DNA from 3 places in the Clostridium fungisolvens genome. Region 1 is predicted to be linked to each of the others. Evidence: riboswitches for the same ligand, from Rfam matches in the RefSeq annotation. Region 1 holds a riboswitch; each other region holds the start of a gene.

Region 1 (11,252 bases):
TAATGTAGAAGATAACTGTAGGAGAACGATAGCTTTATATAAAAAACTAAAAGGTGAAAAATGTAAGCTTAGGTATGATGCGTTAGCAACTTTAGGGCTTCTTGCATTAGTGTCTACTGATGTTGATACATTAGTTTCTGAAATAAAAGAAGTTTATGATTATATACATTCGGTAGATGGATATGGGTTTTGGAGCTTGGATACATCAAATAGAACTATGATTGCAGCAAGTATAGTATCTAGCTACTATATAGACAATATAAAGAATGGTATTTTACAGATATCAGTAGGAAATAGTATAAATGCTATATTGATAGCTCAGCAACAAGCTGCAGCTGCTGCAGCTTGCGCAGCCGCAGCTAGTGCATCAGCAGCATCTAGCTAAATATATCATTTTATTTAAAAAAATTTTAGGGAGTGTAGATTAAATTGGCTACGCTCTTTTTACTGTAAAGGAAATTATAAAAAATTCTACTTTAAAGAATCTATTAAAGTGATTTTGTCTAAACTATTATTTTGAGAATATTAAAAAAACTCTTTACAATTATGAAAATTAGAAATAAAATTTAAAAAAGACTAGAAAAATATGGTCAGTGAGTTTATAGATAATTTTTAGGTTATTATTAATCACCTTAATAAAATTAAACATGGATTAGTTATTAATAAAAGTAAATATAACTATCAAATAGATAGTGATTATAGAAGGATTTAGGAGGCAACGAGATGATGAGCTTAAGTGATGTAACAGTAGAAAGATTGAGTATTAATGGTCATATATGCGGTGAATTTGTAGAGTTCACATTATCTCAATCATTTAAAAATAACACTGGAAAAACAATAGATGGAGAATATGCTTTTCCAATGACTGAAACCGGTGTGTTAACTGGATTAGAGGTTAGAATAGGAGATAGAATTTTAGAGTCTGTTGTTGAAGGGAAAGCTGATGTACAGAAAATTTATAGTGATGCACTTCTTGATGGGATTAACCCCCTCAAATTAGAAAGTTATGAGAATAATTTATATAAACTAACTATAAAAGATATACTGCCAAGTGAACTAGTAAAAATAAAAGTATCTTATATGGATCATATGCCATATGAGGATGATGGGTATAGCTTAGTGCTTCCTAAAATAATTAGCAACGGATTAATCCCTAATAAGTTTTATTTTAGTATAATAGTTAAATCTATGGGGGAGATGCTTATAGAATCATCTTCACATAAAATAAATATAGAAAGAGAAGATGAGACTTTATGTAAGATAACTCTTGAAGATGGAGAACTCTTAGATAGAGATTTTATACTTGATCTAACAGAAAAATGTCCTATAGAAGCAAGTGGTATGTATTATACCGTCGATGAAGAAAAAGAAGAATCGATACTTTACTTAAGTATTTTTCCGAAACTTGATGAAGAAATAAATGATAGTGGAAATAATTATATGTTCATTTTAGATAAATCAAACTCTATGATGGGAGAAAAGCTAGAGCAAGGAAAGAATGCCCTTCAGCTTTGTTTAAGAAATCTAGATGACAATGATACCTTTAATATTATAGCTTTTGATGAGGAAATTTTAATTTTTTCAGAGCAAGGGAAGGTACCATATACTCAAGAAAACTTAAGAAAAGCTAGTGAATTTATTAATTCGCTTTCACCAAGTAGTGAGGAAGAAAACTTGATTGAAGCCTTAAAGATAGCTTTAAATGAAAAAAATAAGCAGGGTGATTCTACGATTCTTTTATTTACAGATGATAATGTAGAGGATGAAGAAGAGGACATTATCTTAAATTATGTAAAAGAAAATATTGGTGATAACAGAATATTCCCATTTGGTATGGACACATCCGTAAATAGTTACTTCATAAATAAAATTGCTGAGATAGGTTATGGAAAGCCAGAATTCATTTATTATGATGAAAAAATTGAAGATTTGGTAGTAAGACAATTTAGCAGAATCAATAGTCCTCAGATAGATGTATTAAAAATTGATTGGGGAAATTTAGAGGTTTTAAGGACTTATCCAAGAAGTATTGAGTATCTATACGATAGAGAACAGTTCTCCATATTCGCACTGGTTAAGGGAGCGATTGAAGGGAATATAAGTATAATAGGGAAAGTTGGAGAAGAAGATTATAGTGTTACTATAAACATGGACTCTTTTGACTTAGAAGAAAATGTAGATCTTATCAGAAAAGCCTGGAGTAGAATGCGTATAGAATCTATAAGTGAGAGAATGAGGGGCGAGCGTGGAGAAATTGCTGAGTCAATGAGGCATAAGATAATAGAAATATCTAAAGAGAGTGGAATATTAAGTGAAGAAACAGAACTTCTTATGGTAGAAAGCTTCCAAGAACCAGTGTTAGGAGCAATAATTAGGAAGACAGTTCCTCTTATAGTTTCTGAAGAGGCACTGAAAGATTTTGCTAGTGGATATTTTATAGATTCACCACGTTTCCTTTATAATACATCTGAAAAATTGAATAAGAGTAAACCTAAGGTTGAAGTAAACAAAGAAATTTCAAGAAATCAATTATTAAAGCTTATAGCTAGGAATCAGTTTGCAGAAGGATCATTTGATAATTCAGAAGAAAGCACTTTATACGATAGAATAGAAAATACTTGTTTATCATTGATTGCTTTTGGTCTAGGAAAGGAAGATTTAAATCTTTATAACAAGCAAATTGATAAAGGTATAAAGTATGTGGCTCGAACCTTAACTGATGTTGAAGAGTTATTAGATGAGAACCTTTGTATGCTTACATTAAGTACATTTAAGGCTGTTGAGAAAAAAGGATTATTAAGATCGAAGACTGAACAAGATGTAGTTGAAGCTGTGAATGTAATCAAGGATGTAATCAAATATAACGAATACTCTGCATTAGAGGGACTAATGAAACTTAATAGATTCGATATAATTACTGAAATTTCAATAAGTTTTATAGCCTCAGAAGCTATTGATAGTGAGCAATTGTTTGAAAATATACAACACAATTTAAAAGAAAATATAAGAGATGTGGCTAAATATGCTATATTAAAGTTAATATAAGATTTTATAAATGCTTGTAGAAGTTATCTTTTACAAGCATTTATAAATTATATAGTGATAGGAATTATTTGTATTAATTTATATAAAAGAGTATAATTTTAGACAAAGAATCTTACTGGGGGTAATCATCTTGAGTATAAAAATAATAACAGACAGTACATCATATATACCGGAGGACTTAATTAAAAAGTATGATATTTCTGTATGTTCATTAAATGTAATATTTCAAGGACAAAGTTATAATGAAACAACTATGGATAGGACAGCTTTTTACGAAGAAATATTAATATCTAATGAAATACCAACATCTTCTCAACCAGGGTTGGAAGATCTTTATAAAATTTTTGAAAAAGAAGTTTTGAAGAAAAACTCAATAGTAGGGGTGTTTTTATCATCTGAAATGAGTGGTACATATTCAAGTGCAAATCTTGTGAAAGAAATGATATTGGACAAATACCCTGATGCTAAAATAGAGATCCTGGATTCTGAGTCAAATTGCATGCAGATGGGATATGCAGTACTTGCAGCAGCAAAGGCTTCTTATGAAGGAAAATCAATGGAGGAGATAGTAGCTGCAGTAGAGAACATGAAACTCAGAAGCAGATTTTTATTTGTCCCTAATACATTAGAATACCTAAAAAAAGGCGGTAGAATAGGTGGTGCTTCTGCATTAATAGGTGCATTTTTGAAGATACATCCTATACTTACTGTTGAGAATGGAAAAACTTCAATATTTGCAAAAGTAAGGACAAAGAAGAGAGCTATAGACACAATTGTTGAAGCTTTTAGAAAAGATATAGATAGAAATAACTTAGGTGAAGTAGTTGTGCATCACATAAATTCGGAAGTAGAAGGAAAAGAACTAGCAAAAACTATAGAAGAAATAGTAAAAACAAAAGTACAGTTATGTGATATAGGACCAGTGATAGGATTGCATGTAGGTCCAGCAACAGTAGGTCTAGCTTATTACACTGAGAATCCGCTTAGATAAATATAAATTAATTTAAATGAAATTAATAAAGGTGAAACGCTTTAGTACTTAAACTCAAAATAAAGATTGCGATAAATCTACGAATCCTTATTTTGATAGATTCAAATATGAAGTGTTTTATCTAAAAATGTGCCACTTCGTAACAAAACTTTATTTTGAATCATTCCAACAAAAAATGTGAGGTGATTTAAAAATAGAGTCAGGAGCGAACTGGTACATTTTTATATATTATGAAATTTAATTTAAAACAAAAGTTAAGGGGATTGCCTTAAGATAATGAAAAATATATGCAAAGTGAGTTAAAAAAATAACAAAGTTTATTGTTGACAATCCCGACAATAATGCTAAACTTTAACTAAGTGAAGTCATTACGTTAATTTTCCAATTTTCAGACTAATTAAATTATCAAAAAATCATAGGTTTTTTTGATAAAAATAAAAATTTTTCGTAATAGCACATTTGTAAACGTTTTTATGAGAAAAAAATAAATTTAATTTTAAATATTACATAGGATTTTCTTTAACAATCTGCTAAAATATAAATGCACATTATGATTTTGATTATAAGAAGTACAAGATGTAAGGTAAAACCTTACTTAAGTCGCATTTATTGAAATGATATTTTAATCAGAGGTGAAAGAATGAAAAATATAATATTAAACGGTAATGCTGTACAAGTAAATGAAGATATGACAATCCTAAAACTTGCTAGAGATAACGGAATAGATGTATCAACACTTTGCTTTTTAAAAGATTGTAACGATGTTGGTAATTGTGGAGTATGTGTAGTTGAAATCGAAGGAAGAGATGAACTAGCAACTTCTTGTAATACATATGTAGAAGACGGAATGGTTATAACAACTAATTCTGAAAGAGTTCAAAACCACATAAAAGAAAGAGTATCAACTATGCTTGATAGACATGAATTCAAATGTGGACCTTGTAAGAGAAGAGAAAACTGTGAATTCTTAAAGTTAGTAATTAAGACTAAAGCAAAAGCATCTAAACCATTCGTAGTGGCTGATAAGTCAGAATACGTTGATGATAGAAGTGCTTCACTTGTAATTGATAGAACTAAATGTGTACTTTGCGGTAGATGTGTTGCTAAGTGTGAGAAGAAGACTGGAACAAGCTCAATACAGTTTGTTGAAAAAGATGGACAAAAGGTTATAGGAAATGAAAGCGGTAAATGCTTTGATGACACTAATTGCTTATTATGTGGACAATGTATTATAGCTTGCCCAGTAGATGCATTATCAGAGAAACTTCATATTGATAGAGTTAAAGAAGCTTTAGCTGATCCAGAAAAGCACGTTATAGTTGCTATGGCTCCATCTGTAAGAACTTCTTTAGGTGAATTATTTAATATGGGATTTGGAGTAGATGTAACAGGAAAAGCTTATACAGCTTTAAGAAACTTAGGTTTTGACAAAGTATTTGATATAAACTTTGGAGCTGACATGACAATCATGGAAGAAGCTACAGAATTAATTCAAAGAATAGAAGCTAACGGTCCATTCCCAATGTTTACTTCTTGCTGCCCAGGTTGGGTTAGACAAGTTGAGAACTATTTCCCAGATATGCTTGGAAATCTTTCATCAGCTAAGTCACCACAACAAATCTTTGGTACAGCAACTAAGACATACTATCCAGAAATAGCAGGCTTAGATCCTAAGAATGTATTTACTGTAACTGTTATGCCATGTACATCAAAGAAAGCTGAAGCTGATAGACCAGAAATGGAAATCAACGGTCTTAGACAAATTGATGCAGTTTTAACTGTAAGAGAAATTGCTAAGATGATAAAAGAAGTTAAGATGAATTTCGCAGCACTTGAAGATGGTATAGCTGATCCAGCTATGGGAGAATACACTGGTGCTGGTACTATATTCGGAGCAACAGGCGGAGTTATGGAAGCAGCATTAAGAACTGCTAAGGACTTTGTTGAAAAGAAAGATCTTGAAAATGTTGATTACGAAATGGTAAGAGGTTTACAGGGAATAAAAGAAGCTACAGTTGAAATTGGCGGAAACAACTACAATGTTGCTGTAATCAATGGAGCTGCTAACTTATTCGAATTTATGAAGTCTGACAGAATGAAAGAAAAAGAATATCACTTCATAGAAGTTATGGCTTGTGAAGGTGGTTGTGTAAACGGTGGTGGACAACCTCATGTTAGCTCAGCTACATTAGAGACTGTTGACATAAAGGCTGTAAGAGCATCTGTGCTTTATAATGAAGATAAGGGTATGAAGAAGAGAAAGTCTCATGAAAATGTTGCATTATTAAAGATGTACGAAACTTACATGGGAACTCCAGGCGAAGGAAGAGCACATCATTTACTTCACCACAAATATACACCTAAAACAAAGTAAGATAATTATTAAAAGAGTTTGAGATTTCTCAAACTCTTTTTGCTGTATAAGCAAATTTAGAATTGTAAAATTATATTTTTTTATCAAGTACATCATGAGGTAAAGAATCTAAGGCATCTCTTAGTATAGTACTTTTAGTGCCTTTAGAAGGTGTTGAAATCAATCTCTTCCACAAAGAGCTTCCGGGCTGATTTTGAAATAGGCCGATAGTATGTGATAATGCCAGGTGTGCATTCTCCCCCTTGTTTTCTAAATTTTCAATATAAGGGAGAAAACCTTCAATGACGTCCCTTCTAGTTAATGAGGTTAAGGTTTGGCAGTTGTATAATGAATCAAATCTAGCCATAAAAGCAGGATTTGAATATGCTTCTCTCCCAATCATGACACTATCTACATGTGTTAAATGCTCATGTATATCGTCTAAGGTTTTGATTCCTCCATTTATCTCAATAATAGAATTCGTAAACTCTTTTTTTATAGCATATACCATGTCGTAGTTTAGAGGGGGAATATCTCTATTTTCTTTAGGGCTTAATCCTTCTAAAATAGCAATTCTAGCATGTATTATATTTCTATCAGGAGCTGCCTTATTTATTATGCTCATAAAGTCTGAAAGATGCTCGAAATCATGAAACGATCCGTAAGGCATAAATGAAGAAGTAACTTTAGAACTGCTAATTCCTATTCTATGTTTTACTGTAACAGGCTTTTTAGTTGCACTCTTCATTGAAGAAATCATTTCAGCTATTAATTCAGGATAAGCCATTAATGATGCACCCATCATATTTCCTGAAACTCTATCTGAAGGGCAGCCTGCATTTAAGTTTATCTCATCGTAATTCCATTCTTCAGCTATTTTTACTGCCTTATACAACTCTTCAGGATTAGATCCTGCTATTTGGAGTGCTATTGGGTTTTCAATAGGAGAAAAATCTAAAAGCTTTTTTCTATCCCCATTTATTATTGCCTGAGCTGTAATCATTTCAGTATATAATAAGGTGTTTTTAGTTAACAGTCTAGCAAAGTACCTAAAATGCCTATCGGTCCTATCCACCATGGGTGCAATGCTTATAATATGGTTAAAAGAATTGTTCATATATATATTCTCCTTAGTAAGCTATTAAAATGTTTGATGCTGTTTAGCACTTTGTTTGAATTAAGTGGTCTACTTATAATTATCATCAATTAATAATTATTATAAATAGGAGTAAGTGAAAAATGCAATCTAAATCTTTTGTAAATTAACCATTAAGTGGTAGTGTATAAACGGGTTGCTTTAAGATTTAACAGATAAGTTTGAAGTTTATAAATAAAAATGAATAAATATTCTTTTTATATACAAAACATAGAAATATATTTAATGAGAAAAATATTTTAATATGTTTAATTTAGGTATTGAAAAGTTATTGATAATATGTTAGCATAAAGTGAACTTAATATTATCTAAAGAAACCTAGGGTAGAGGTGCTGGATGTTAAAAGTACTCATGAGTAGCTGGCAAGTGATGATTCATGAAGAAAGGAACAACAGCCGAAGAGAATGTACTGCGAATATATTCTCTGGCTATACGTATAAGATATGTATAGTTGTCACTTAAATTTATAAGTGGAGAGCTACAAGGTGACACGAGATGCGTATTTAATATTTTTGTATTTTTATGCAGCTAAGGTGTACCTTGGCTGCATTTATTTTTTTATTTTTTACTATGTTCCGAGAATTTACTTTAAGTTTTTTATCTAAATCTGTGGAAAATAAAGCATATTATCTGCTCAATTATCTTAACATAGATTTAGAAAAGGTATATTGAAAAAAGGTTACTAATGAAAGTTGTATTAGCAAATTTCGTTATAAGGGAAAAGGGGGCTTCTAGTTGAAGACAGTAGTACAAAAATATGGTGGAAGTTCAGTGGCTACAGCTGAAAAAATACAAAAAGTAGCAGATACGCTTATAAAAAAGAAAAATAAAGGAAATAACGTAGTTGCGGTTGTATCAGCTATGGGGGATACAACTGATGACCTAATCAATCTTGCAATGTCAGTTAGCGAAAATCCTGATAAGAGAGAGATGGATGCGTTAATTTCTACAGGTGAAATTATATCGGCTTCACTTTTAGCAATGGCGCTAAAGAATAAAGGGTATGATGCTATAAGCTATACAGCATATCAAATCGGAATAAAGACTTCAGGTATTTATGGAAAGTCTCTAATTGATGATATTGACGTAAAGAAGATAAAAAGTAGTCTTAACGAAGGAAAGATCGTTATTGTTGCAGGATTTCAAGGAGTAAATGAAATTGGGGACATTACAACCCTTGGAAGAGGTGGCTCTGACACTTCTGCAGTGGCACTGGCGGTAAAGCTTAAAGGAGAATGTGAAATATATACTGATGTAGATGGTATATATAGCTGCGATCCAAGAAAGTTTAAGGAAGCTAAGAAACTTGATTTTATAGATTATGAAGAGATGCTTGAGCTTGCCAGTCTCGGAGCTCAGGTAATGCACTCTAGAAGTGTAGAACTCGCACAAAAATATGATATTCCTATATATGTAGGACTTAGTTGTAGTGATATTAAAGGAACAGTAATTAAGGGGGTAAAGGATATGAATTTAGAGAGTAAACCAGTAACAGGTCTTGCAACTAGCGATGAGGATGTTTCCGTAACAGTACAAAATTTATCTTCTAATATAAATATTTTATCAGATTTATTTGAGGCAATTGCAAATAGAAAAATTAATATAGATATGATTTCTCAGACAGCGCCTATGGAGAATTTAGTGAATGTATCATTCACAATACCTAAGAATGAAATAAATGAGTGCATGGAAATATTAACTGATTTTTCAAATAAGGACAATATACTAATAGATGAAGATATAACAAAGTTTTCACTAGTAGGGTTAGGAATGAAAAATACTACTGGGGTTGCGGCAAGACTATTCAAGGTGTTTTCTGATGCAAATATAGAAGTTAAGATGATTACAACATCTGAAATCAGAATTACCTGTGCCATAAAACAAGAGCATAAGATTAAAGCTATTGAAACAGCAGCTAAGCATTTTAACTTGTAATAAAAAGTCAGCTTACAGAATACTTGTAAGCTGACTTTTTTATGTTGAGCTCTACAGCTTTCTAAATGAATTAATAGAAAGCTGTAGAGCTTGTTCTCTAAATTAGCTAGAAATAAAAGTCTTTAACTATGCAAAAAAGGAATATATCATAGGTATTATTATGGCAGGAAGTAGGTTCGCTACCTTAATTTTAGTAATACCTAGCATATTAAAGCTTAAACCAATAATAAGCAAGCTTCCTACTGCTGTCATGCTGTTTATTACTGTAGTTGTTAAGATTCCTTGAATCAGCGTAGCAAGTAGTGTTATAGCTCCTTGATATATTAGTACTGCAAAGGCAGAGAATATAACGCCAATACCAAGTGATGAAGCAAAAACTATTGATGAAATACCATCTAGAATGGATTTGTTAAATAGTACAGTATGATTTCCCTCAAGACCACTTTGGAGGGAACCAACTATTGCCATAGCTCCAACGCAAAATAATAATGATGAAGTGACAAATCCTTCAGCAATAGGGGAGTTCTTTGTCATTTTATTAAATTTTTCTTCAATGAATTCTCCAAATTTGCTTAGTAAGTTATCAATATCAATGAGCTCACCAATTAATGCTCCTACTGCAATTGAAATAATTATTAATAGTGGATTATCTCCTTTTAAGGTACCAGATATACCTATATACAAAACACACAAAGCAAGACCGTTCATAATAGTTTTGCTTAATCGTTCGGGTATTCCTCCTTTTAGAAGTAATCCCAATATGCCTCCAATAACAATAGCCCCAAAGTTTACTAAAGTACCTAACAAAACTTTTCCCCCCAATAAAAAATAAATTTGATTATGCGTTTAAAACATAGTTTACAAGAGTATATATACCATAATACAATGCTTCGAATGATCCGTCAAAATTAGGTGAATGTAGCGGTGATTCACCTTTAGAACCATCAGATATACCAAGTCTAAAATGTACTGATGGAACTTTCTCGCAATAGAAAGAAAAATCCTCTGCTGTAAAAGTTTTTTCCAATGGCCTAACATTGTTTTCGCCTAGAGCCTTTTTACTAATCTTAGTAAATTTTTCTGTCAAAGCTTCATCGCTTATAACAGGCGGATAATATACATTATAATGGGATGATACAGAACAATTATATTTTTTGCCGATATCTTCAGCTTCGGCTAAAATTTGATTTTGAAGCTTTTTCTTAAAAGCCATATCAAAGGTTCTTACAGTTCCTTTTACTACTGCTTCCTCGGCTATAACATTACCTACTGTACCACATTGTAAAGTAGTGAAGGTAAGAATGTGAGGATTTAATGGATTGTTTTCTATTTTTGTTTTTATAGTCATAGTATTTATAAAATCCATTGCTGGATATAATGGATTTATACAAATATAAGGCATTGCTGCATGGCCACCTTTTCCTTTAAAAGTAATGATAAAATCATCAACTGAAGCCATAGATGGGCCAGGTGAAACTTCAATAGTTCCAACAGGAACCTTTGGCCATACATGAAAGCCAATCATTTCAGTTACTTCAGGATTTTTTAAAACACCTTCCTCAATCATAACTTTTGCTCCACCAATTGCTTCTTCCGCTGGCTGAAATAAAAATTTAACTGTCTTTTTTACACCTAATTTCTTTAAAACTAGAGCAGTGCCTAGCACTGTTGACATATGAAAATCGTGTCCGCAGGAGTGACGAGGACCTGCTACGTTTATAGCATCTATATCTGTCCTTATGCCAATTGCTTTGGAATCATCTCCTAGTACC
Region 2 (11,252 bases), 3.1 Mb from region 1:
TCGTCTTTAAAATCTTCTATAGACATAAGTATTTCATCTATTAAATCCTCTTCAGATGCTATTTCTACTGATTTTACTTCTTTTCCTTGTCTTACTAGTGGAATGACTTTTTCTTCCTTTAGGAACTTGTTAGCATAATTCATTATTTCCATAGTAGATCTATAGCTTATATTTAGGCCATAATTCTCAACATCATCTTCTGGATAAATGTCTTCAATTCTTAGCATAGCTGCTTCTTGCTCAATATCTACTAGTCTTTGATTTGTATCTCCAACTATAGTCATGCTTTTACAGCCTGTTAGTTCCTTAATAGCTTTAAATTGTAATTCACTATAGTCCTGCGCTTCATCAATAACTATATGTCTAATATCAGATTTAGCTTTCTTACCATCAAGTTTTATCATTAGATATAGTATAGGTGCTAAATCATCTGATGTGAGCTTTTTGTATCCATTAAATTTATTATAAATATTTAATATTGATTCATTATCTATCCATTCTTCTAGTTCCGCTCTAGAGTTCATAAGTTCTCTTACTATCTCTCTGATCTTTATTCTTCTATTGAATTCAATATTATTTTCTTCTATCAATAAATCATCTGGCTTTAGACTCTTTTTATATTCTTCTGTTTCTTTATTTAATTTCCAAATTCTTTCATCACGTTTATCTTTTATTTTAGATATGATAACTCTTTTAATTTTTTGACTTCTTCTAAATATAGGCATATATAAATAATCTTTTTCAAACATATTTTTTATTTCTTCTACGCCTACTATCTCTTCTCCAAAGTAATTAACAGGCTTAATTTTAAAATAACTTTGCTCTATATCCTGTATAAGCTCATCTAACTTGCCAATAAACACTTTGGATTTCTTAAGTTTAATATCTTCAATAAATTCCTTATCTCCCGATAGTACCTTTTCCATGTACTTAGGAAATTCCATAATCTCTTCATTTAAGGAAATTTGTTTTATAATAAAGCTAGTTATAGTATCTTGCTTAACCCCAACTTCTCCAAGGCTAGGAAGTACTGTAGATATATATTCCATAAATATAGAATTAGGTCCTAATATTAAAACCTTATCCCCAAGTTGCTTTCTGTTATTATATAAAAGATATGCTACCCTATGAAGAGCTATAGTAGTTTTTCCACTACCTGCAACACCATTTACAACCACAGTTTTTTCTCTAGGTCTTCTTATAATTGTATCTTGTTCGCCTTGAATAGTCATTATAACATCTTTAAGCTTTTCGCTTGAGTTAGAGCTTAAAACCATCTGTAATATATCGTCTTTAACATCTACTTCAGAGTCAAACATTCCTTGAAGTTTTCCCTTTTTTATAATAAACTGTCTTCTTTCCTTTATATCAGTCTCTATGTCCCCAGCAGGTGAATTGTAGGCAGCTTTCCCTAAACTTCCATGATAAAAAAGTGCTGCTACTGGAGCTCTCCAGTCTACAATTATAGGTTCATATCTACCTTCCTGTGTAACTCCAAATCTTCCAATATACAAACTTTCTAATAAATCTTCGTCTTCGATAAAGCCTACTTTTCCGAAGTACGGATTTTCCTTTAATATAGTAAGCTCTTTTAGTTTTCTGTCTATGGTTTTAAATGCTTCTTCTTTAACATATCTTTCATGATCAAAGTATTCCGTAACCTTATCTTCATCGTCTCTGTATTCTTCAATTACATTCTTTCTGTAATCTATTATGTATTCTGATATGTATTTGCGCTTTTCTAGGTAATTTAAAATTTCATCATTTACTATCTTTAAGGTTTCACTTAACTTTTCTTCCTCAAATAGTAATTGTAATTCTTTCTCCCTGCTTGAGTTATTATCTTCCATTCAAATCACCTTTCCCTTAAATTAATGAAGAAAAAGTTCCCCTTTGGAAACTTTTTCTCTATCTTAAAATAAACTTAACAATATATAGATATTAAGATTGAACAGTACCACTATTACCATCAATCATTAATTCTGAAGTAACTTCATTTATACTAGATTCTAAAACCAGATCTGAATATACTGGAACATCATTCTTCTTGTTCTTTCTTTCTTTTTCTAGCTTTTCAAACTCTTTCTTTTCTGCTTCTCTTTTTTCTCTTTCTACTTTTAGTTCTGGATATTTATCATATACAAATACCATAAACTCTTCTCCTGATAAAGTTTCTTTATCTAAAAGATCATTTGAAATATCATTTAATAAGTCTCTATTATTTCTTAATATTTCTCTTGCCTTTTCATGACTGTTCTTTATTATCTGTAAGGTTTCTTCATCAATTTGAGCTGCAGTTTCAGCAGAACAATTTTGAACTGGTCTTCCATCTAGATATCTATTACTTACAGATTCTAATGCCATCATATCAAACTTATCAGTCATACCATATATAGTGACCATGCTTCTAGCAGATTGTGTAGCTCTTTCAATATCGTTTGAAGCTCCTGTAGATATGATATTAAATTCAATCTCCTCTGCAGCCCTTCCACCAAGCATAACTGTAATTTCATCAATCATCTCATCTTTAGAAACCAAATACTTTTCTTCTTCTGGAAGTTGCATAGTATAACCTAATGCTCCCATGGTTCTTGGGACTATTGTAATCTTGTGTACTGGATCAGTATTCTTCAGTAAGGCCGCTACAAGTGCATGACCTACTTCATGGAAAGCAACTATTCTTTTTTCTTTAGGTGAAAGGATTCTATCCTTCTTTTCCTTACCTGCTATTATTACTTCCACTGCTTCTTCTAAATCCTGTTGAAGTACAAATTTTCTATTATTTTTAACTGCATTAAGTGCAGCTTCATTAACTATGTTTGCAAGATCTGCTCCTACTGCGCCTGGAGTACTCTTTGCTAGTGCTTCCATATCTACATTATCACTCATTTTAACATCTTTTGCATGAACTTTTAGTATAGATATTCTACCTTTTAAGTCTGGTCTATCAACTATGACTCTTCTATCAAATCTTCCAGGTCTTAATAAAGCCTTATCAAGTATTTCTGGCCTGTTAGTAGCGCCTAGAATTACTACCCCTTTAGAAGAATCGAATCCATCCATTTCAGCAAGTAATTGATTTAGAGTTTGTTCTCTTTCATCATTACCTTGGATAGCCCCATCTCTGCTCTTACCGATAGCATCAATTTCATCTATGAATATTATACATGGAGCTTTTTCTTCAGCCTGTCTAAATAGATCTCTTACCCTTGAAGCACCCATACCGACAAAAAGCTCTACAAAGTCTGATCCAGACATTGAGAAGAACGGAACCTTTGCTTCTCCAGCTACTGCCTTAGCAAGTAGAGTCTTACCTGTTCCTGGAGGTCCTACTAAAAGAGCTCCTTTAGGTAATTTAGCTCCTATCTCTTGATATTTTTTAGGGTCATGTAGAAAATCTACAATTTCTTTCAGTGATTCTTTTGCTTCTTCTTGACCAGCTACATCTGCAAAAGTTTTACCAGTCTCATCTTCAGCATAAAGCTTAGCAGTGTTCTTGCCAAAAGACATCACTCCGCCACCCATCTTCTTATCCATCTTACCAAACATTAATCTGCCTATTATAAAGAAGAATATTATAGGTGCAACCCAATAAAGTATTAAATCTGCCACCGGAAATGCATCTGGGAGCTTTCCTTGATATTTTGCACCTGAATCTTGTAAGTTTTTAACAAGATCTTTATCACCTAGGTTCACTGTATATAGTATCTTACCATAATCACTGCTTTGTTTATTTGGTATTATAGTTAGCTTTTGACTTGTAATAGTTACAGTATCTACCTTTTTATCTTTTAACATACTTTGAAATTCATCATATGTAATATTCTCTGTCATCATCTCAGTTTTAGTATAATTAAAAGCAAATAATAACCCTAAAGCTATTATTCCATATATAATAGCATATTGCCATTTCTTATTATTCTTAAACATATTTGCACCTCTTTTCATTTGTCATATTATATAAATTGCTCTCTTTATAATTGAACTTACATTTTTAAAATTATCTTTCTCTGGATAAACTACTTTAGTAGCCCAATCCTGTCAAATGGGAAAACCCTAACTCTTGCTTTTCCTTGTATATCCTTAGCATCAATATATGGATTGTTCCAATATCTTGCATCTGCAGAATTAGCTCTGTTATCTCCGAGCATTAAATACTTTCCTTCAGGAATCTTAAAACTTCCTGTTTTACTATCTGGATTCTTTACATAATCTTCTTGAAGATATTTGCCGTCAATATAAACATCTCCATTATCTTTTATCTCTACAGTTTCTCCAGGCAACCCAACTACTCTTTTTATAAGTAAGTCTTTAAGCTCATTTGAATAAAAAACCAATATATCTCCTCTTTTTATATTTTGAGGATTATAAATCTTGGTCACAAACATTTGATCACCTTTTTTTATAGTTGGATACATTGATTCTGTTGGAACTGAAACTTTGTATAAAAGAAATTTATTAATAAGCATGGCAAGCAATATAGCTGCACCAATAGGTACTACCCAATCTAATAAAAATTTGACCATAGGATTTCTATTACTACTTTTCTCCATCATTCCACATACCTTTCATTAAATCTTCTACAATTGATTTCCTTTTATCTGTTAAATCTCTGTCTATATAATAAATTGAATCTTTTTTTACCAATACATCGCCTTCTTTAGGTACTCCTTCAATATTATTGACATTAATTTTAAAAATTTCTTCATTTACCTCACAAACGGCAATATTGTTTTCTATTCTATCTATTATTATATATTCTTTAGATGATTTCATATTATCTCCTCTATTATGTATGCATCACTCCGTAATGAAATTTATTATTTTTAAATTCTCTCACCAGAACTCGTGAGAGCTTAAAAAATAGCTTTCGGATCGAAGTAGTACATCTTTAGCTGAACTACTTAACAATTAAAATACACCTTATATAAGTATATCATAATAAATTTTTTTTTCTATTGTAGATAGATAATTTAAAGGTTATTTTTCCACTTGCTGTAAATGCATTGTATAAAATTTAATTGGGTGAATTATATGATATACCTTTTCTACCTTTATGTAAATAGTTTGGCCTTAAAAATAATATATAGGCGCCACATTCTTCTATTTTACTGTTTAACTTATATTATGTTTCATTGAAAGTAAAAAACAACAGAGTGTCGATATATTCAACACTCTGTGTAAATCTTCAATTACTAGTTTATACAGATAAACTTTCTAATAAAACTAAATTTAAACTTGATTTAAAATTCAATTTTATAATATAATTCTATATTTCATTGCTAATTACATCTGCATAAGTTTCTCTTTTACAAACAAGTCTATCTTCACCATCTTTTATCATAACAACAGCTGCCTTAGGAACCTTATTATAATTATTAGCCATAGAATAACCATAGGCACCTGTTGACATTATAGCCAATAAATCACCAGTTTGAACCTTTGGTAATCTTATATTATTTATTAATATATCTCCAGATTCGCAGCACTTTCCAGCTACGGTTACGTCTTCTAGCTCGTCAGAATTGACTTTATTAGCTACTATTGATTCGTATTCAGCATTATATAACGCTGGTCTAATATTATCAGTCATTCCACCATCTACAGATATATACTTTCTTATTGACGGAACTTCTTTAATTGACCCAACTTTATATAATGTAATTCCCGCATTTCCAACTATAGATCTTCCTGGCTCTATAGTAAGTATAGGCATATCTAATCCTAAGTCTTCACAAACTTGATCAGCCTTACTTAAGATTGCTGCACAGTATTCACTTGCTGGTTTTGGTTCATCATCAGAATTATAATAAATTCCGAAACCACCTCCAAGATCAAGTTCTTTTATTAGATATCCTGTGGCATTATAAATATCCTTAATAATTGTTAGCATTATCTCAGTTGCATCTTCATAAGGTGTTATATCGAATATTTGAGATCCTATATGACAATGTAACCCAGAAAGTTCTACATTCTGTAATGATAAAACCTTATTAACAACATTTAATACATTATCGCCTATATATGCAAAGCCAAATTTTGAATCTAGCTGACCAGTCTTGATATACTCATGTGTATGAGCTTCTATACCTGGAGTTATTCTTAAATAAATTCGTTGCTTCTTATTATGCTTTCTAGCAATCTTGTCGATAAGTTCTATCTCCATTTCATTATCTGCTACAAAAGTACCTACACCAAGATCGATTCCTAGTTCAATTTCGTCAATTGTCTTGTTATTTCCATGGAAATATACTTTTTCCAACGGGAATCCAGATTTATATGCTGTAAAAAGCTCTCCACCTGACACAACATCTAAATATAGATTCTCATCTTTTATAATCCTGCACATTGCAAGAGTTAAGAATGCCTTTCCAGCGTACGCAACTCTATTATTTCTATTTTCACAATTAAATCCATTGTAATATTCTCTACAATTCTGTCTAATAAGATTTTCATCAAAAACATACAGCGGTGTAGAATATTTTTCTGCAAGCTCTGTAGCTCTAACCCCATTGATTGATAATACATTCTCATCAATATTCATACTTCCAAACAATTTCATAAACATTGCCTCCCCAATTTTAACTAATAAGATCTCTTTTACTCTTTACCTTATTATGATTTAAGTGCCACTCCTAAATTATGATATTCTTCAACATCAAATAGTGCAATCAGGCATATGTAAAATTAGCCAAAGCATTTAAGATTCTGTGATACTTAATTTTATAGCCTCTAAAAAAGTAAAAAACGTCACAGAAAATATCTGTGACGGGTAGAATTCGCTATAAGGTGAAATTGCAGAAATGAATTTTTATCTTATGATATAACTCTAAAATATATCAAAAGCCTTTGAAAATACTATATCGCAATTCTTAATCCCTTGTAGCTCTCCACTTTAATAATTGAAAGATAACACTATAATTATCTTTCTTTAAAGTGACAGTTATATACATATTATATATATAACCAGAAAAAAACTTCGCCAAGTTATCTTCTTCGGCTATTTTTCCTTTCTTTATTCATCTACACTTGCCAGCTCCAAATAAATACTTTTAAAAACAGCACCTCTACCCTAGGTTTCGTTTAATACGTTGAATCGGATAATACTTTAATATTATTAACGACTCGACATTATTCAATTTTATTTATAATTTAACTACTATGATATCATATTAAAATAAATATGCAATACAAAATAGAAATAATTAATATAGAATGTACTTCCAAAGTCTACATTTCAAGGATGATTCACTCTTAAATTATGCTTAAGAAATCATCTATATAGATATATCGCTATTCTTTATCACTTCTGTATTTAACCATAAGTTCGCTAAATATCTCACCAGAACTAGGAGGTGTATATGTTATAGCGTTTGCTCCTGCAATTATCGTCTCTTTTATACTTTCAGTTGTTGGTCCGCCTGTAGCGATAATAGGGAAGTCTGGAAACTTCTTTCTTACATTACGGACTATTTCGGCAGTATTTTTCCCACCTGAGACATTTAATATGTTAGCTCCTGCTTCTATTCTACCTTCAAAATCATCGTTTTCAGATACAACAGTAACTATTATCGGTATATCTACTGTATTTCTCAATTTACTTACAATCTCATTTGAAGTAGGTGCATTTACTACAACTCCCATAGCACCTTTAAATTCCGCATCCAATGCAAGATTTATAACTCTCATTCCTTGAGTTATACCTCCTCCTACTCCACAAAAAACTGGAACGTCTGCAGCAAGCATCAAAGCTTCAGTAATAATAGGCTGAGGAGTAAATGGATATACTGCAATTATTGCATCAGCATTAGTGTTTTTTATTATTGCAACATCAGTAGTAAATACTAATGACTTTATTCTTTTGCCGAATATCTTTATTCCACTTGCATCCCTTATAACTGCAGGCATTTCTATTAAGTGATTTCTTAGAGCTCCTTTAATCTCAGGTACATACTTTGGCTCTTTATTTGTATTTCCTATCATTTAAATATCCCCCTTTCCCTTCCATAAAAATATATAATTAATAAATTGTAAATATCAAAGAAATTAAGCAAAAACTCTTTTACAATTAAAATATATATACAAACGAATTTTGCCTTATTACAATTTCCTAAAGAATAAAAATAATTTGAAAATTAACTATATTTTAATACAACAAGTTTCTCTTGTCATTTTTTTTATATTAATTTTTCTTTAATTCATATGACAATATTATTCAAAATATAACAAATATAATTATTTTAATTCATTAAGTATCTTCCTAACTACTGCTTTTCCTATCTTATCTTCAGTCATTTCACCTATTGCATCTTCAATATTGCTCCAATCTAACCATTCCACTTCCGAAGACTTTATAATTTCTCCTGATTTGTAGTGTGCTATATATGTAAGCATGAGTAGATCTTTCCCTTTAACATAATCACTACCTAAATATTTTATGTTGTCTACTATTAATCCCGTTTCTTCTTTTACCTCTCTATAAACAGCATCTTCAGCTTTTTCATCGGGGCTGATATAACCTGAAACAAGTACTTTTGAATTTTTATATATATAGCTTTGCTTAAGTAGCAGTATCTTATTCTCCTTTATAATGGCAACAACAATACAAGGTCTTGGCACATCAAAAAACATCATATCATCCTCTGAACAATATGGTACTCCCCCCTCATCCCAACTATGTCTTTCTTCAAGCTTCTTCCCACAAAGTGGACAATATACGAATTTCATGTCATTCCCCCTAAAATTACCTTACAATATATTCTATATACTATAATATCACTTGAACTTCCCTTTTCAAAGTTATGCTGTTTGGAGTAACCTCAGAGCAATATGCAAAGACATCAACCCCATTTTTAGCTGCATATCTTAATGCCTCACCAAATTCAGGATCTGTTTCATCATGAGGCGTAAATGCTTTTATATCATCTAGTTGTATAAGAAATATAACTCCAGCTCCTTTTCCTTGTCTTTTAACCTCTACAAGTTCCAATAAATGCTTTCTCCCTCTTTCAGTAGGCGCATCTGGAAAGCTAGCAATTCCATCTTTTTCTAAAGTCACTCCTTTAACTTCTAAATAATATTCTGAGCCAATATCATCACTAAGTTTAAAATCAAATCTGCTATTTCCAAAAGTTTTTTCTCTCATTATTATATTATATTTCTCCAAGGAAGGAATCATTTTATTTATCAGTGCCTCTTGTACTACCTTATTTGGGATATGTGAATCTATACTTATGAGATTTTCCCCTTTGTATGCAGCTATTAAATCATATTGTGTTTTTCTTTCCGGCGAATCCTCCTTTCTAAGTATAACCGTTGTTCCTGGTATCAAGATTTCTTTGCATCTCCCTGTATTGGGAACATGAGTCATTATTTCCTTACCTTCTAGTACTACATACCCTTGAAATCTATTTGGCCTTTTAACGAATACTGCTTCTAGCACAGGTTTCTCTATTAACATATTAATCACCTTCATAATATATTTAAGATAGTTATCCACATTATTCACACATATTGTCCACATAAAATGTGTGCAATGTTAATACTTAACCATAAAATTTATATCTTCCCTTATAATTATTGCTTTTATGTAAGTTTTTGTAGGTTTATATACTATTTTGTTGTAGCATATTTATTAAATTGAGTATGCTAAACTCTAATAATTAACCTAATTATATTATTTTCTTATGGCATATGGCAATAAATATTAGTTTTCCCACTACTTATCCACATTTATTCACAGGTTTGTATACAAAAATGTGGACAACTAATATAAAAATCGGCTTTTTTGTGAATAAATCAATACTTTTTATAAAAACAACTTTTTTCTACATTTTCTCCGAAAAAAATACTAATTTTATAGACAAAAATAAGGAATTACCCTTAAGAGTAACTCCTTATATATTCATTTATAGGCTTCAGCCCTATTACGTTCTACACATATATAAACTCGATAAACTCCGGAAGTAAATCGAGTTATATAAGTTATGGTGACTCCTAGGGGAATCGAACCCCTGTTACCACCGTGAAAGGGTGGTGTCTTGACCGCTTGACCAAGGAGCCATGAACCTAGCGACCACTTACTCTCCCACACAGTCGCCCATGCAGTACCATCAGCCGTCTAAGTCTTAACCTTCGTGTTCGGTATGGGTACGGGTGTAACCCTTAGACGCATCATCACTAGATATTGAAAGATTATTCTTTCAAAATTGCACTTAAGTTTACTTTGTAATATCTTGTATTGGTCAAGCCCTCGACCTATTAGTATCGGTCAGCTGAACATGTTACCATGCTTACACCTCCGACCTATCAACCTCGTGTTCTTCGAGGGGTCTTACTAGCTTACGCTATGGGAAATCTAATCTTGAGGTGGGCTTCACGCTTAGATGCTTTCAGCGTTTATCCCTTCCCGACGTAGCTACCCAGCTATGCTCCTGGCGGAACAACTGGTGCACCAGAGGTCAGTCCATCCCGGTCCTCTCGTACTAAGGACAGCTCCTCTCAAATTTCCTACGCCCGCGACGGATAGGGACCGAACTGTCTCACGACGTTCTGAACCCAGCTCGCGTGCCGCTTTAATGGGCGAACAGCCCAACCCTTGGGACCTACTTCAGCCCCAGGATGCGACGAGCCGACATCGAGGTGCCAAACCTCCCCGTCGATGTGGACTCTTGGGGGAGATCAGCCTGTTATCCCCGAGGTAGCTTTTATCCGTTGAGCGATGGCCCTCCCACGAGGTACCACCGGATCACTAAGCCCGACTTTCGTCCCTGCTCCACTTGTGGGTGTCGCAGTCAGGCTCCCTTCTGCCTTTGCACTCTACGAACGATTTCCGACCGTTCTGAGGGAACCTTTGGGCGCCTCCGTTACTTTTTTGGAGGCGACCGCCCCAGTCAAACTGCCCACCTAACAATGTCCCGTCACCAGCTTCATGGTGCCCGGTTAGAATCCCAGTACTGTCAGGGTGGTATCCCAAGGACGACTCCACATCCCCTAACGAGGATGCTTCCAAGTCTCCCACCTATCCTGTACAGACAATACCGAAACTCAATGCTAAGCTACAGTAAAGCTCTACGGGGTCTTTCCGTCCAATCGCGGGTAGCAAGCATCTTCACTTGCACTACAACTTCGCCGGATTTACAGTTGAGACAGTGCCCAAGTCATTACGCCATTCGTGCGGGTCAGAACTTACCTGACAAGGAATTTCGCTACCTTAGGACCGTTATAGTTACGGCCGCCGTTTACTGGGGCTT
Region 3 (11,252 bases), 1.8 Mb from region 1:
GAGAAATATTGCAGCATGACAGACAACTTAAGCTTATTGCAAAGAACATAAAGAACAAGATAAAGAGCGAACTTGAAACTATGCTCAAGAATGATAGAGAGAAGTACGAAAAATTCTATGAAGCTTTTGGAAAACAATTGAAGTACGGTCTATATAGTGAATATGGCAGCAATAAAGATGTTCTTCAAGACTTAATAATGTTCTATTCTTCAAAGGAAAAGAAGATGGTTACACTTGCTGAGTATGTAGATAGAATGGCAGAAAGTCAAAAGTATATTTACTATGCTTCAGGGGAATCAAATGAGAGAATAGAAAAACTTCCTCAAACTGAGCTTTTACTTGACAAAGGATATGAAATACTATACTTTACTGATGAAGTAGATGAATTTGCTATAAAGATGTTGATGTCTTATAAAGAAAAAGAATTCAGATCAGTATCAAGCAATGATCTTGGAATTGAAGATGATGACAACAAAGAAACTTCAAAGGAAGAAGAAAAAGAAAACAAGGATATCTTTGAAGGAATGAAGTCTATATTATCTGGAAAAGTTAAAGAAGTTAGAGCTTCAAAGAGATTAAAGAATCATCCAGTATGCCTTGCAAACGATGGTGAGCTTTCAATTGAAATGGAAAAAATACTTAATGCAATGCCAAACAATCAAGGAGTAAAGGCTGATAAGGTTTTAGAGATAAATGTAAATCATGACGTATTCAAATCACTTAAGTCTGCTTATGAAGCTGACAAAGATAAGTTTAATTTGTATACAGATATATTATATAATCAGGCTCTACTTATAGAAGGTCTATCAATTGGAGATCCTGTAGAATTTACAAATAATATTTGCAAAATAATGAAATAATAATAAAGCCATCCTCACTATAGCTCTATAGGGGATGGCTCTATTATTTTAGATCTAGGTGCTGTTAAGGCAAAGTGTTGAAATTAAGTGGTTATTCATTCGATGCTTTAATGAGTTTAATTTCAACGGTACTTCTTAACTTACACCGAAAATTCATTAAAAGGAGTAGAAGATGAGTGGTAGTATAGATTTGTTTACATGTGAGGGATATCATTGTAGCGTATATGTTCCCGAGCAATATATTGAAAGTGAATCAAGCTTTCCAGTTGTATATGTAAATGGTGTAAATGATATAAGAGAAATAGTTGGTGCTATAGAGCCATATTTCTATAAAGATTGTCCTCCATTTATTCTAGTAAATATCCAGCCTAAAAACTGGAATGATGATTACACTCCTTGGGCAGCAAAAGGCATAGCTAGGGATGGAGAAGACTTTGGGGGTAAAGCTGATAATTATATTGAGACTCTTTTATATAAAATAAAACCATATATTGATACTAACTACAGAACTAAGTCTGATTACAAAAACAATGTATTACTTGGATATTCTCTTGGAGGTCTTTTATCTTTATATGCACTTTATAGTTGTGCATGTTTCGGTAAAGTAGGAAGCCTTTCAGGATCATTATGGTATGAAGAGTGGATAGAATATATGAGTTTAAATAATCCTTATAATAAAGATGCTAAAGTTTATTTATCTCTTGGAATAAAAGAAAGTAAAAGCAGAAACCCACGTATGGCTAATGTAGGAGTTTGTACTGAAAAAGCATTCGAAATGCTACAAAAGCAACTTAGCAGTGAAGAGAATGTTAAATTAGAGTGGAATAATGGAGGACATTTTACAGAAATAACTGAAAGATTTATAAAGGCAATTTTATGGCTTGTGAAAGATTTATAATAGATATAATCTTATGAATCCATAGTTAAAATATTAAAAACATTCAAAAGACTATCTTATTAAATGTAAAATATATACAAAATAAGCAAGTGTAATGGTATAATGATTTTGAGGATAACTGATTTATGAAGATTAAAATTACGGAGTTTAAGACAATAAGTAAGTAATAATGAATCATATTTTAGTTGTTAAATTTAATGATGGATGGGTATTATGAAAAAAAGAGATGTTATAGGTCTATTAGTCATTATTATATTAATATTAACAATTTTACTTGGGATAAAACTTTTTAAAAGTAGTTCAATTGTAGTCTATAAAACTGACATAATAGCTGATGACATAAGAATTAATAATCTTACATTAGTATCATTTGAGGATAAGTTATATGTTCAAGATGGATATATACTGAAGCTTACAAAGGAAGGAAGTAAAGTAGACTCTTTGAATGTTGATGTTGAAGTAGCAGGGAAAAGTGTTATAGGCTTTGTTTATGGAGACATATTTAAGAAATATAATGAGAGTGTTACAGATACTTTTAATGTTATTGAAGATGTTAAAATATCTAAAGATTCTAAAATGACAGTTAAGATAAGATATACAATAGATGGAAAAGAAAAAGAGTACAAAGATGCAATTAAGATGAGCTCAATTATGAAGTTTGATGAAAAGAATCCAAATGCAGTGAGAAAGTAATAAAATATAGATAAATTTAGATGTATAAAAAAAGCATTATCCAACTTAGGATGGTGCTTTTATTCATAATAATAGTTGTTGTTTGGAAGAGACGAGTAAAATGCTATAGATAATCTTCTGCAATTAGACGGAGAAGAATTTGTGATATACCTTGCTGCAGTTGGAAAAAAGAAAGAGGTTTAAATAAAATCATAAAACTGTAACTTAAATCACAGAAAACAATTTTTATAAATGTTACTATGGATATAATAAGTTATTATATAACGATGTATGTTTTATGAAAGGATGGTACATTATGAGTTACGATATAAAAGAATTAGATATTAATGAAGGAACATTAATAGGAGATATTGCTAAAAAATATCCGTCTATAAGAGAATTCTTAATTGAACTATCACCTAAATTTGAAAAGTTAAAAAATCCAATATTGTTTAAAGCTATGTCATCAAAGGCAACAATAGCACTTGTTAGTGAAAAAAGTGGATTTGAAGTTGAAGATTTGATTAATATGATAAAGAAGCATATTGAAGACAAAAATATATAAAGAAGATAGCGTGTATTCATTAGAGCGGAGAGCTTTGAATCTACGAACTAAATTGTGTGAGATTTTAAATATATGCTTATATAAAAAATAAAAATAGTGTCAGACTTAAAAGATGATATTGTCTAGATTAAAAATAATAAGTAATTGAAAAACACCTTGTAGGATAGAAAAACTATTATACAAGGTGTTTTTATTATTAATATTGGTTACGATAAATATCATTAGAAATTTACATATATAGAATTTTTTAATCTCTTTATATCGCTTATAGGTGGGAGTCCAAACATTCTTGAGTATTCACGACTAAATTGGGAAGGACTTTCATAACCTACTTGAAATGCTGCATCTGCAGCTTCTAAGGTTTCTGAAAGCAATAACCTTCGCGCTTCTTGTAATCTGACTTGTTTTTGATATTGAAGAGGGCTCATTGCAGTAACTTTTTTAAAATGATGATGCAATGATGATGGACTCATATTTATAGTTTTTGCCAGTTCCTCAATACTCAAGGATTTTGAAAAATCTTTGTTAATTAAGTTTATAGCACTTGAAATTGCTTGAGCATGGCTTCCAATCATAGCAAATTGTTTTACCACATCCCCCTGATCATCTTGTAAAATTCTATAAAGAATTTCTCTAATAAATAAAGGGGCAAGAACTGGAATATCTGCTGGTGTTTCTAATAGACTAACAAGTCTTAGAAGAGCATCTAGTAAGGATAGACTAGTCTTATTTACAATCAGTCCACGAGGGGGATTCTGTTTTGTCATAGTTGCTTGTTTAGTTTCCTTTATTATATCAAGAATTTGATCACTACTAAAGCCAAGTCTTAAGCTTAAATATGGGGCATCAGATGAAGCTTCAATGATCTGACCAGTAATAGGCAAGTGGACAGAAGCAACTAAATAGGAATTTTTATCATATCTATAACCTTCAGAACCTAGTATAACCATTTTTGCCCCTTGTACTATCACACATAAGGACGGTGTATAAATCGAATGTAAAAGTTCTGATTTCTCCGTGGAACGGATAAAGTCTAGTGACGGTATTGAGGAAGATTGAAGTCCTTCTTTATCAGTAAAACGTTCTATGAGATTAGCTAATTGTTTTAGTTTATCTTCAAACAATTCATTTAATTTGTTTAGCTTTTCATTCTCCATAGTGAACTCTCCTTTAGATTATGTAAAGATTATAGTTCTTTTTGGAGGATTAGGCAATGATTAAACGTAAATAGGCTACCTGCGAAGGCTTCTCATATATTACAATTAAGTTAAGAAATTATAGTGTCTAAACTCAGATGTAGCTATAGATGAAACATGCAAAGAATTAACGTGATTTTGGGCAGAATAAATTAATGCAAGAAAGGATGGATATATGATGAAAGAATTAAATGGAAAAGTAGCAATTATTACTGGGGCATCAAGAGGTATAGGTAGTTCTATTGCAAAACAATTAGCTGGGGCAGGAGCTAAGGTAGTAGTTAATTATTCAAATAGTCCTGAAAAAGCAGCTGAGGTGGTAAATGAAATTAAAAAGAATGGTGGAGAAGCTATTGAAATACAAGCTGATATAAGCAAAGTAAGTGATGTAGAAAACTTGTTTACAGAGACCATTGAAGCTTTTGGAAAAGTAGATATATTAATCAATAATGCTGGGGTAATACTATATAAATTACTTTCTGATGTTACAGAAGCAGACTTTGATAGGCTCTTTGATATAAATGTAAAGGGAACTTACTTTGCATGTCAGCAGGCAATGAAGTTAATGGAGAATAACGGTAGGATAGTCAATTTCTCAACATCTGTAGTAGGAAGTATGCTTCCAACCTATAGTGTGTATGCAGCTACAAAAGGCGCGGTTGAGCAGATAACTCGCCAATTGGCTAAAGAATTTGGAGCTAAGGGAATAACAATAAATACAGTTGCACCTGGGCCTGTTAATACCGATCTATTTAATGTAGGAAAAACAGAACAGCAAATAGATGCAATGAAAAAGGCTAATGCTTTTGGACGACTTGGTGAAACTGAAGATATAGCAAATGTTATTGAATTTTTAGTAAGTGATAAGGCTCAATGGGTTACAGGGCAGACTCTTAGAGTTAATGGTGGATTTGTATAATATTGATTTTGGAATTAGTGAAGATGAATTACTTTGAATCGTAACTAATTTTTAAATTTACATGATTTGTTTTTGGAGAACTCTAATAAAACGTGTATATAGTGGTGCTGAATATCAAAAATTGTTAATTAATAATGAACAAATCTATATTGACATATATGGTGTCCTGTTGTACACTGTTTATATAATTTAATAAGGCCTCACTTTAACTTAGTGAGGTAGAGGCGCGGTGTTTAATAGTTCTTAGAGGAGTTTGAGAGTACTATGATTCTAAGAAGAAGGAAATGTCGCCGAAGTTTATAATACTTCTCAGTATTATTTGCTGGGTCTGCAGTTAAGAACTGCAGGACTGTCTCAATAAACATCCCGGTTTATTGAGTTGTGCTATCTCATTTGGGAAAAAGAAGGGGTATTAGGCTAATTTTGTGTATTAGGACCTGAGCTCATCTCAGGTCTTTTTTTATTACAATCAGATATGTAAGAATTGCAATATATGGATGAATCTACATATTATTGAGCTTAATAACTTTATAAGTCTAAAAGGTTGTATGTAATGAGAACTTATTAATGAATTAAACAATGTCTTAAAAATAGGACAAGTAGCATAATACAAATTTAAATTTAATAAAAAGGGGATAATTAAACATGAAAAAGAAATTAGCGTTATTAATAGCAATGACAATATCAGCTACAGTACTTTTAGCAGGTTGTGGAACAAAGGCAAATGCTGACAAGAGTTCAGCTTCTAACGGAACTTTTAAGATAGGTCTTGAAGCTGGATATGCACCATTTAACTGGACTCAAAAAGATGATTCAAATGGAGCAGTAAAAATAGATGGAAGCTCAGAGTATGCAGGTGGATACGATATAGAAATAGCTAAAAAGATAGCTAAAGATTTAGGTAAGGATTTAGTTGTAGTAAAAACTGAATGGGATGGTCTTGTACCAGCATTAACTTCAGGTAAAATTGATGCAATCATAGCAGGTATGTCACCTACTGCAGAACGTAAGAAGACTATAGATTTTTCTGATAACTACTACAAATCAAACTTAGTTATGGTAGTTAAAAAGGGTGGTAAGTATGAAAATGCTACATCAATACAAGATTTCAAAGGAGCAAAAGTAACTGCTCAATTAAATACATTCCACTATTCAGTAATAGATCAAATTCAAGGTGTTCAAAAACAACCAGCTATGGATAACTTCCCAGCAATGAGAGTTGCCCTTGAATCAGGTATAATTGATGGTTATGTTTCAGAACGTCCAGAAGGCGTAAGTGCTGAAACTGCAAATTCAAAGTACAAAATGGTTGAATTCAAAACTGGATTTACTACATCTGATGATGATACAGCAATAGCTGTAGGTGTTGCAAAGGGTAGTGATTTAACTTCAAAGATTAATAAAACATTAGCAGGTATCTCAGAAGAACAAAGAAAGACAATAATGGATACAGCTATAAAAAATCAACCAGCAGCAAAATAGTAATGTTACAAGTATGCTAGAGCTACCAAATATAAGATTTGGAAGATAGCTTTGAAAAAAATCGTCAATGAAGGTTATAAAAACAGTTTTTTATTAGAAACCGAATGTATTTAAGGATGTGCCGCTTCTTTTTAAACTTTTTAGAACATTCCTAAGTTGTGAGGAAAAGACTTGAAAAGTGTTGTTAACTATGAAGCAGTATATCTGTACCACATTCGGTTTCATTATTGAAGGAGGAAAAAAATGAGTTTTGATTGGGTTGTAAAAATTGTTTCAGAAAACTGGCAGATGTTCCTTAGAGGAGCTGGCACTACTCTGTTAGTTGCACTGACTGGTACTATTATAGGGTTTGTAATAGGTTTATTAGTAGGAGTTATAAGAACTGTACCAATGCCTGAGAAGGGTATTAAAAGATATTTCCTTAAGCTCGTAAATGCACTATTATTTGTTTATATAGAAGTATTCCGTGGAACTCCGATGATCGTACAGGCTATGGTAATTTACTATGGTACAGCTTTGGCATTTAATTTGAATATGGATAGACTTTTTGCAGCAGTACTTATAGTATCTATAAACACTGGTGCTTATATGTCAGAAATTATTCGTGGTGGTATTGTTTCGATAGATAAAGGACAATTTGAAGCAGCAGATGCTATAGGAATGAAGCATTTTCAAGTTATGACTAATGTTATATTACCACAAGCTATACGTAATATATTACCAGCAACAGGTAATGAGTTCGTAATCAACATAAAGGATACTTCGGTACTTAACGTAATTTCAGTAACTGAATTATACTTCCAAACAAAATCTGTTGCCGGAAATAATTTTAGATACTTTGAATCATTCTTTGTTGCATGTATACTTTATTTTATAATGACTTTTACAGTAACAAGAATATTGAGATTAATTGAAAGAAAATTAGATGGACCAGATAACTACATTATGTATGCAAATCAAATGCAGGTAGAAACACCTGAAGATATAGCTAGAAAAAATAAAGAAGTTAATATGTATTAAACGAAGGAGGGAATAGTATGGAAAATGTAATTGATATTAAACATTTAAGTAAATCTTTTGGAACTCATGAAGTGCTTAAGGACATAGACTTTTCAGTAAAAAAGGGAGAAGTTGTATGTATAATAGGATCATCAGGATCAGGAAAATCTACCCTTCTACGTTGTGTTAATCTACTTGAAAAGCCAACTGGTGGAGAAATCATATATAAAGGTGAAAACATCCTCGATGATAAACACGATATTTATGCTTATCGTACAAAACTAGGTATGGTATTCCAATCATTTAATCTTTTCAATAATCACAATGTTTTAAGCAATTGTGTTGTTGGACAAGTAAAGGTGCTAAAACGTTCAAAGGCCGAAGCAGAGGAAGTTGCAAGAAAGTATTTGAAGGTTGTAGGCATGGAACAATATATTAATGCTAAACCAAAGCAATTATCAGGTGGACAAAGGCAGCGTGTAGCTATAGCTAGAGCACTTTCAATGGAACCAGATGTAATGTTATTTGATGAACCAACTTCAGCACTTGATCCAGAAATGGTAGGAGAAGTTCTTAAGGTTATGAAGGAACTTGCTGAAAGTGGACTAACAATGCTTATAGTAACTCATGAAATGGGCTTTGCTGAAGAAGTATCTGATCGCGTAGTGTTTATGGATAAAGGAGTTATTGCAGAAGAAGGAACTCCAGAGCAAATATTTAAGAATCCAACTCAAGAGCGTACTAGAGAGTTCTTAAAGCGTACATTAAAATAATAAAATTTAAGCCTTTTAAAGAGCAGTAAATTAAAATATTTACTGCTCTTTTATTTATGTAATTTTAATATTATATTAGAATATATAAAACTGATATTGAAAGGAAGTTATCATATGAAAGAAGTGACTGCAGCTATTATCGTAAAGGATAATTTGATTTTGATAGCTCAAAGGGGAAAAGATGAAAAAGAAGAAGGAATGTGGGAATTCCCCGGAGGGAAGATAGAAATAGGTGAGACAGAGGAGCAGTGCTTAAAGCGAGAAATAAAAGAAGAGCTTGATATTGAGATTGAAGTGGGTGATTTCTTAGGTGAAAGCATATATGATTATTCCCATGGACAGATAAAACTTCTTGCATATTTCGCCCAATTTATAAGTGGGGAGATAAAGCTCTCAGTTCATAGTTTAATAAAATGGGTGACTATTCAGGAGATAGACAAATTCAATTTTGCACCTGCGGATATACCTCTGGTTAAAAAGCTTAAGAGTTGTTATAAATAAGTTTAGCAAATATAAAAAAGAAGCTTATGTGAAGATTTTAAATAATCACATAAACTCCTTCTTCAGTCTTGAAAGCTATTTATTGGGAGTATCCATTAGCCCAATAAATAGAGGTAATTTTGTATCATTATCGATTACGGCATAAACAAAGGGACGATTAAAATTGATGAAGGTAGTCAAAGCTTGTTTTGATATATCAACTTTGGTAATAGATGAAGCTTCTGTACCATTTTCATCTACTCTTAAATAAGTGTTTTGTGCAATTTCACTAACAAATAGACTATCTTTATTAGTTGATATTTTATTGAGATTTGCTTGGGTTGGATCAAAAAGCTCTTTTATACCTAATGCTGATAATTCGTTTTTAATTGATTTACCAAATTGTATTTCAAACTTTGGAAGTGAGACATAAAGTTCTTGGGATGTTAATGAGCTTATCTTGTTAGCAAAACTATCTTTATTAAGACTTGAAATATAATCTCTTATATTAGTCTGTTCATTTGGCATCATTGCTATGAAGCTTAGATTTCCATTAGCATACGGGAGAGATATTATTTGCTCCGAACTATTAGATAAACTTTTAATGTTATCCTCTTGACTCATAAAATCAGTAGTAATACTTACGTGATCACTTGTGGTAAAGTTTGATTTATGAGTATTATTTTTAGGGAAAGGCTTTTGCCAATTGGCGTTAAAGTAGATACTGGATAATATTATCATTACATCGTCTTTATCTATTCTTTCAATTATGTTACCGATTTTATTATTTGTTACCTTTTTACCCCAAGCATTTATATGATTCTTTGCATTTTCAGCTTGCAGATTTAACTCATATGCATCTGTGTTATAAAAGTTCTTGTTGATATTTAGGAAATCTTTATTTACATCGAAGCCATTATCAAACCATATGGAATTTGAAATACTTAAGGTGGTCTTATTTTTCTTACTAGGAAGTCGTGAAACTAAGGTTTTATAATATATATTTAGCTCATCACTACTTAAGCCATATTTTGAAAGTGCTTTTAAAAGCTCATCCTTTGTATTCCCGTCAGCTCCGTTTAAAACACTTCCTAAGGCTAGATACAAAGATGTAGGAGAATAAACAGCATTTTTTTGTTTCGTAAGTTCTTTAAACATTGATATAGAAAATTCTGAAGTTGAATCTAAAAACTCCTTAGAAAGATTATCTTTTAAGGTTATGTTTTCAGAACCAATACCTTGCATTAAATCTTTTGCTTTTACTGAATTATTAAAAGGCCCCTTAATAACAGTAATACCAACAATAAATATTATTAGGACAAAAGAAGTAAAAGCAAAAATAAAAAAAGTTTTTCTGGAGAATAAATTTCTTGAAGTATGCTCTTTGTCTAAGGTCTGTTTTATCATATCCATAGTTTTATTCTTTAACTTATCATTCAGTTGTATATTGTCTAGATCTTTTTTAAATTTCTTACTCATAAAACTCATCCCTCTCTAATTTGTTTTTAAGCTTTTCACGAGCTCTCTTGAGTTGAGTACGAATCGTAGCTTCATTAACTTTTAATATATTAGATATTTCCGAGATAGAATAACCTTCATAATAATACATGTAAATTACTATCTTATATTTATGTTCTAAACTAAATACAGCCTCAAATACTTCGCTAAGCTCAATGCCTTCAGTAACAGAATCAATGTCATTAATAGAAACAGTATTTTTGTTCCAATAGCTTTTTAAAAAATCTTTGCAAGTATTTGCAGTAACTTTAATAAACCAAGCGCGTTCATGTTCTTGATTTTTAAAGTAGGGTTTTTTCTCAATAAGTTTTAAAAATACTTTTTGAAATACATCTTCAATATCTGCATTTTCCTTCAAATATAATCTACATATTTTATAAACTGTATTTCCATGAGTTTCTATTTTTTTGCAATAGTAGTCACTATCATATTGGGATATAGTATGCATACCTTAACCCCCTTTCAATATATAAACGATTGATATCTGTAAAAAGTTTCGGTTAATGGAATAAATTTGTATATACTTAGCTTAATCGATTTTTTATATTAGTCAATATATAGGGATGTATGAGTTTCAAAATGTACTGTAATTATATATAAATTTGTAAAAATAATTCATCATATATCATTGTATAAGTTTTATTTAGCGTTTGGTAAAATATATTACATAAAGTTAAACTGAATATAGTGTAAATAAATCATGTGTTTTAAGCTTTTTATGAAAGGGTTGATGGATTATGGGAATTACATTTAATGAAGATAATAAAGTTTTTCACTTACAAGCTAAGGATACAAGTTATATTATGCAAATTGTAAAAGATGGATATCTTGCTCACCTATATTGGGGGAAAAAAATCAGAAATGTAAATGAAAAAGATATGTTAGTTTAT

Evidence for each region. Region 1 has a riboswitch for lysine ahead of bsdtw1_RS14650 (aspartate kinase). Riboswitches for the same ligand answer to the same signal wherever they lie in the genome.
Region 2: linked by a shared signal. The riboswitch ahead of lysA (diaminopimelate decarboxylase) and the one ahead of bsdtw1_RS14650 (aspartate kinase) in region 1 are both predicted to bind lysine.
Region 3: linked by a shared signal. The riboswitch ahead of bsdtw1_RS06275 (transporter substrate-binding domain-containing protein) and the one ahead of bsdtw1_RS14650 (aspartate kinase) in region 1 are both predicted to bind lysine.

What each region holds. Positions count from the first base shown of each region.
Region 1 is NZ_BLZR01000001.1:3,309,282-3,320,533, reverse strand. Features, by position in the region: gene bsdtw1_RS14675 (DUF4003 family protein) at 1-385, shown strand, start outside; gene bsdtw1_RS14670 (VIT and vWA domain-containing protein) at 724-3,045, shown strand; gene bsdtw1_RS14665 (DegV family protein) at 3,176-4,036, shown strand; gene bsdtw1_RS14660 (ferredoxin hydrogenase) at 4,677-6,410, shown strand; gene dusA (tRNA dihydrouridine(20/20a) synthase DusA) at 6,481-7,506, opposite strand; lysine riboswitch at 7,862-8,034, shown strand; gene bsdtw1_RS14650 (aspartate kinase) at 8,281-9,480, shown strand; gene bsdtw1_RS14645 (DUF554 domain-containing protein) at 9,607-10,287, opposite strand; gene bsdtw1_RS14640 (M20 metallopeptidase family protein) at 10,319-11,252, opposite strand, start outside.
Region 2 is NZ_BLZR01000001.1:220,145-231,396, reverse strand. Features, by position in the region: gene bsdtw1_RS00935 (HelD family protein) at 1-1,850, opposite strand, end outside; gene ftsH (ATP-dependent zinc metalloprotease FtsH) at 1,942-3,930, opposite strand; gene lepB (signal peptidase I) at 4,020-4,553, opposite strand; gene bsdtw1_RS00920 (DUF3006 domain-containing protein) at 4,540-4,776, opposite strand; gene lysA (diaminopimelate decarboxylase) at 5,270-6,562, opposite strand; lysine riboswitch at 6,876-7,078, opposite strand; gene bsdtw1_RS00910 (beta/alpha barrel domain-containing protein) at 7,294-7,983, opposite strand; gene bsdtw1_RS00905 (NAD(+) diphosphatase) at 8,236-8,727, opposite strand; gene sfsA (DNA/RNA nuclease SfsA) at 8,768-9,460, opposite strand; tRNA gene bsdtw1_RS00895 (tRNA-Glu) at 9,988-10,062, opposite strand; rRNA gene rrf (5S ribosomal RNA) at 10,067-10,184, opposite strand; rRNA gene bsdtw1_RS00885 (23S ribosomal RNA) at 10,241-11,252, opposite strand, start outside.
Region 3 is NZ_BLZR01000001.1:1,528,737-1,539,988, forward strand. Features, by position in the region: gene htpG (molecular chaperone HtpG) at 1-860, shown strand, start outside; gene bsdtw1_RS06250 (alpha/beta hydrolase) at 1,033-1,758, shown strand; gene bsdtw1_RS06255 (hypothetical protein) at 1,972-2,451, shown strand; gene bsdtw1_RS06260 (DUF1858 domain-containing protein) at 2,747-2,995, shown strand; gene bsdtw1_RS06265 (AraC family transcriptional regulator) at 3,217-4,152, opposite strand; gene bsdtw1_RS06270 (SDR family oxidoreductase) at 4,367-5,110, shown strand; lysine riboswitch at 5,322-5,505, shown strand; gene bsdtw1_RS06275 (transporter substrate-binding domain-containing protein) at 5,756-6,592, shown strand; gene bsdtw1_RS06280 (amino acid ABC transporter permease) at 6,836-7,612, shown strand; gene bsdtw1_RS06285 (amino acid ABC transporter ATP-binding protein) at 7,630-8,364, shown strand; gene bsdtw1_RS06290 ((deoxy)nucleoside triphosphate pyrophosphohydrolase) at 8,479-8,865, shown strand; gene bsdtw1_RS06295 (serpin family protein) at 8,941-10,323, opposite strand; gene bsdtw1_RS06300 (RNA polymerase sigma factor) at 10,316-10,810, opposite strand; gene bsdtw1_RS06305 (alpha-galactosidase) at 11,100-11,252, shown strand, end outside.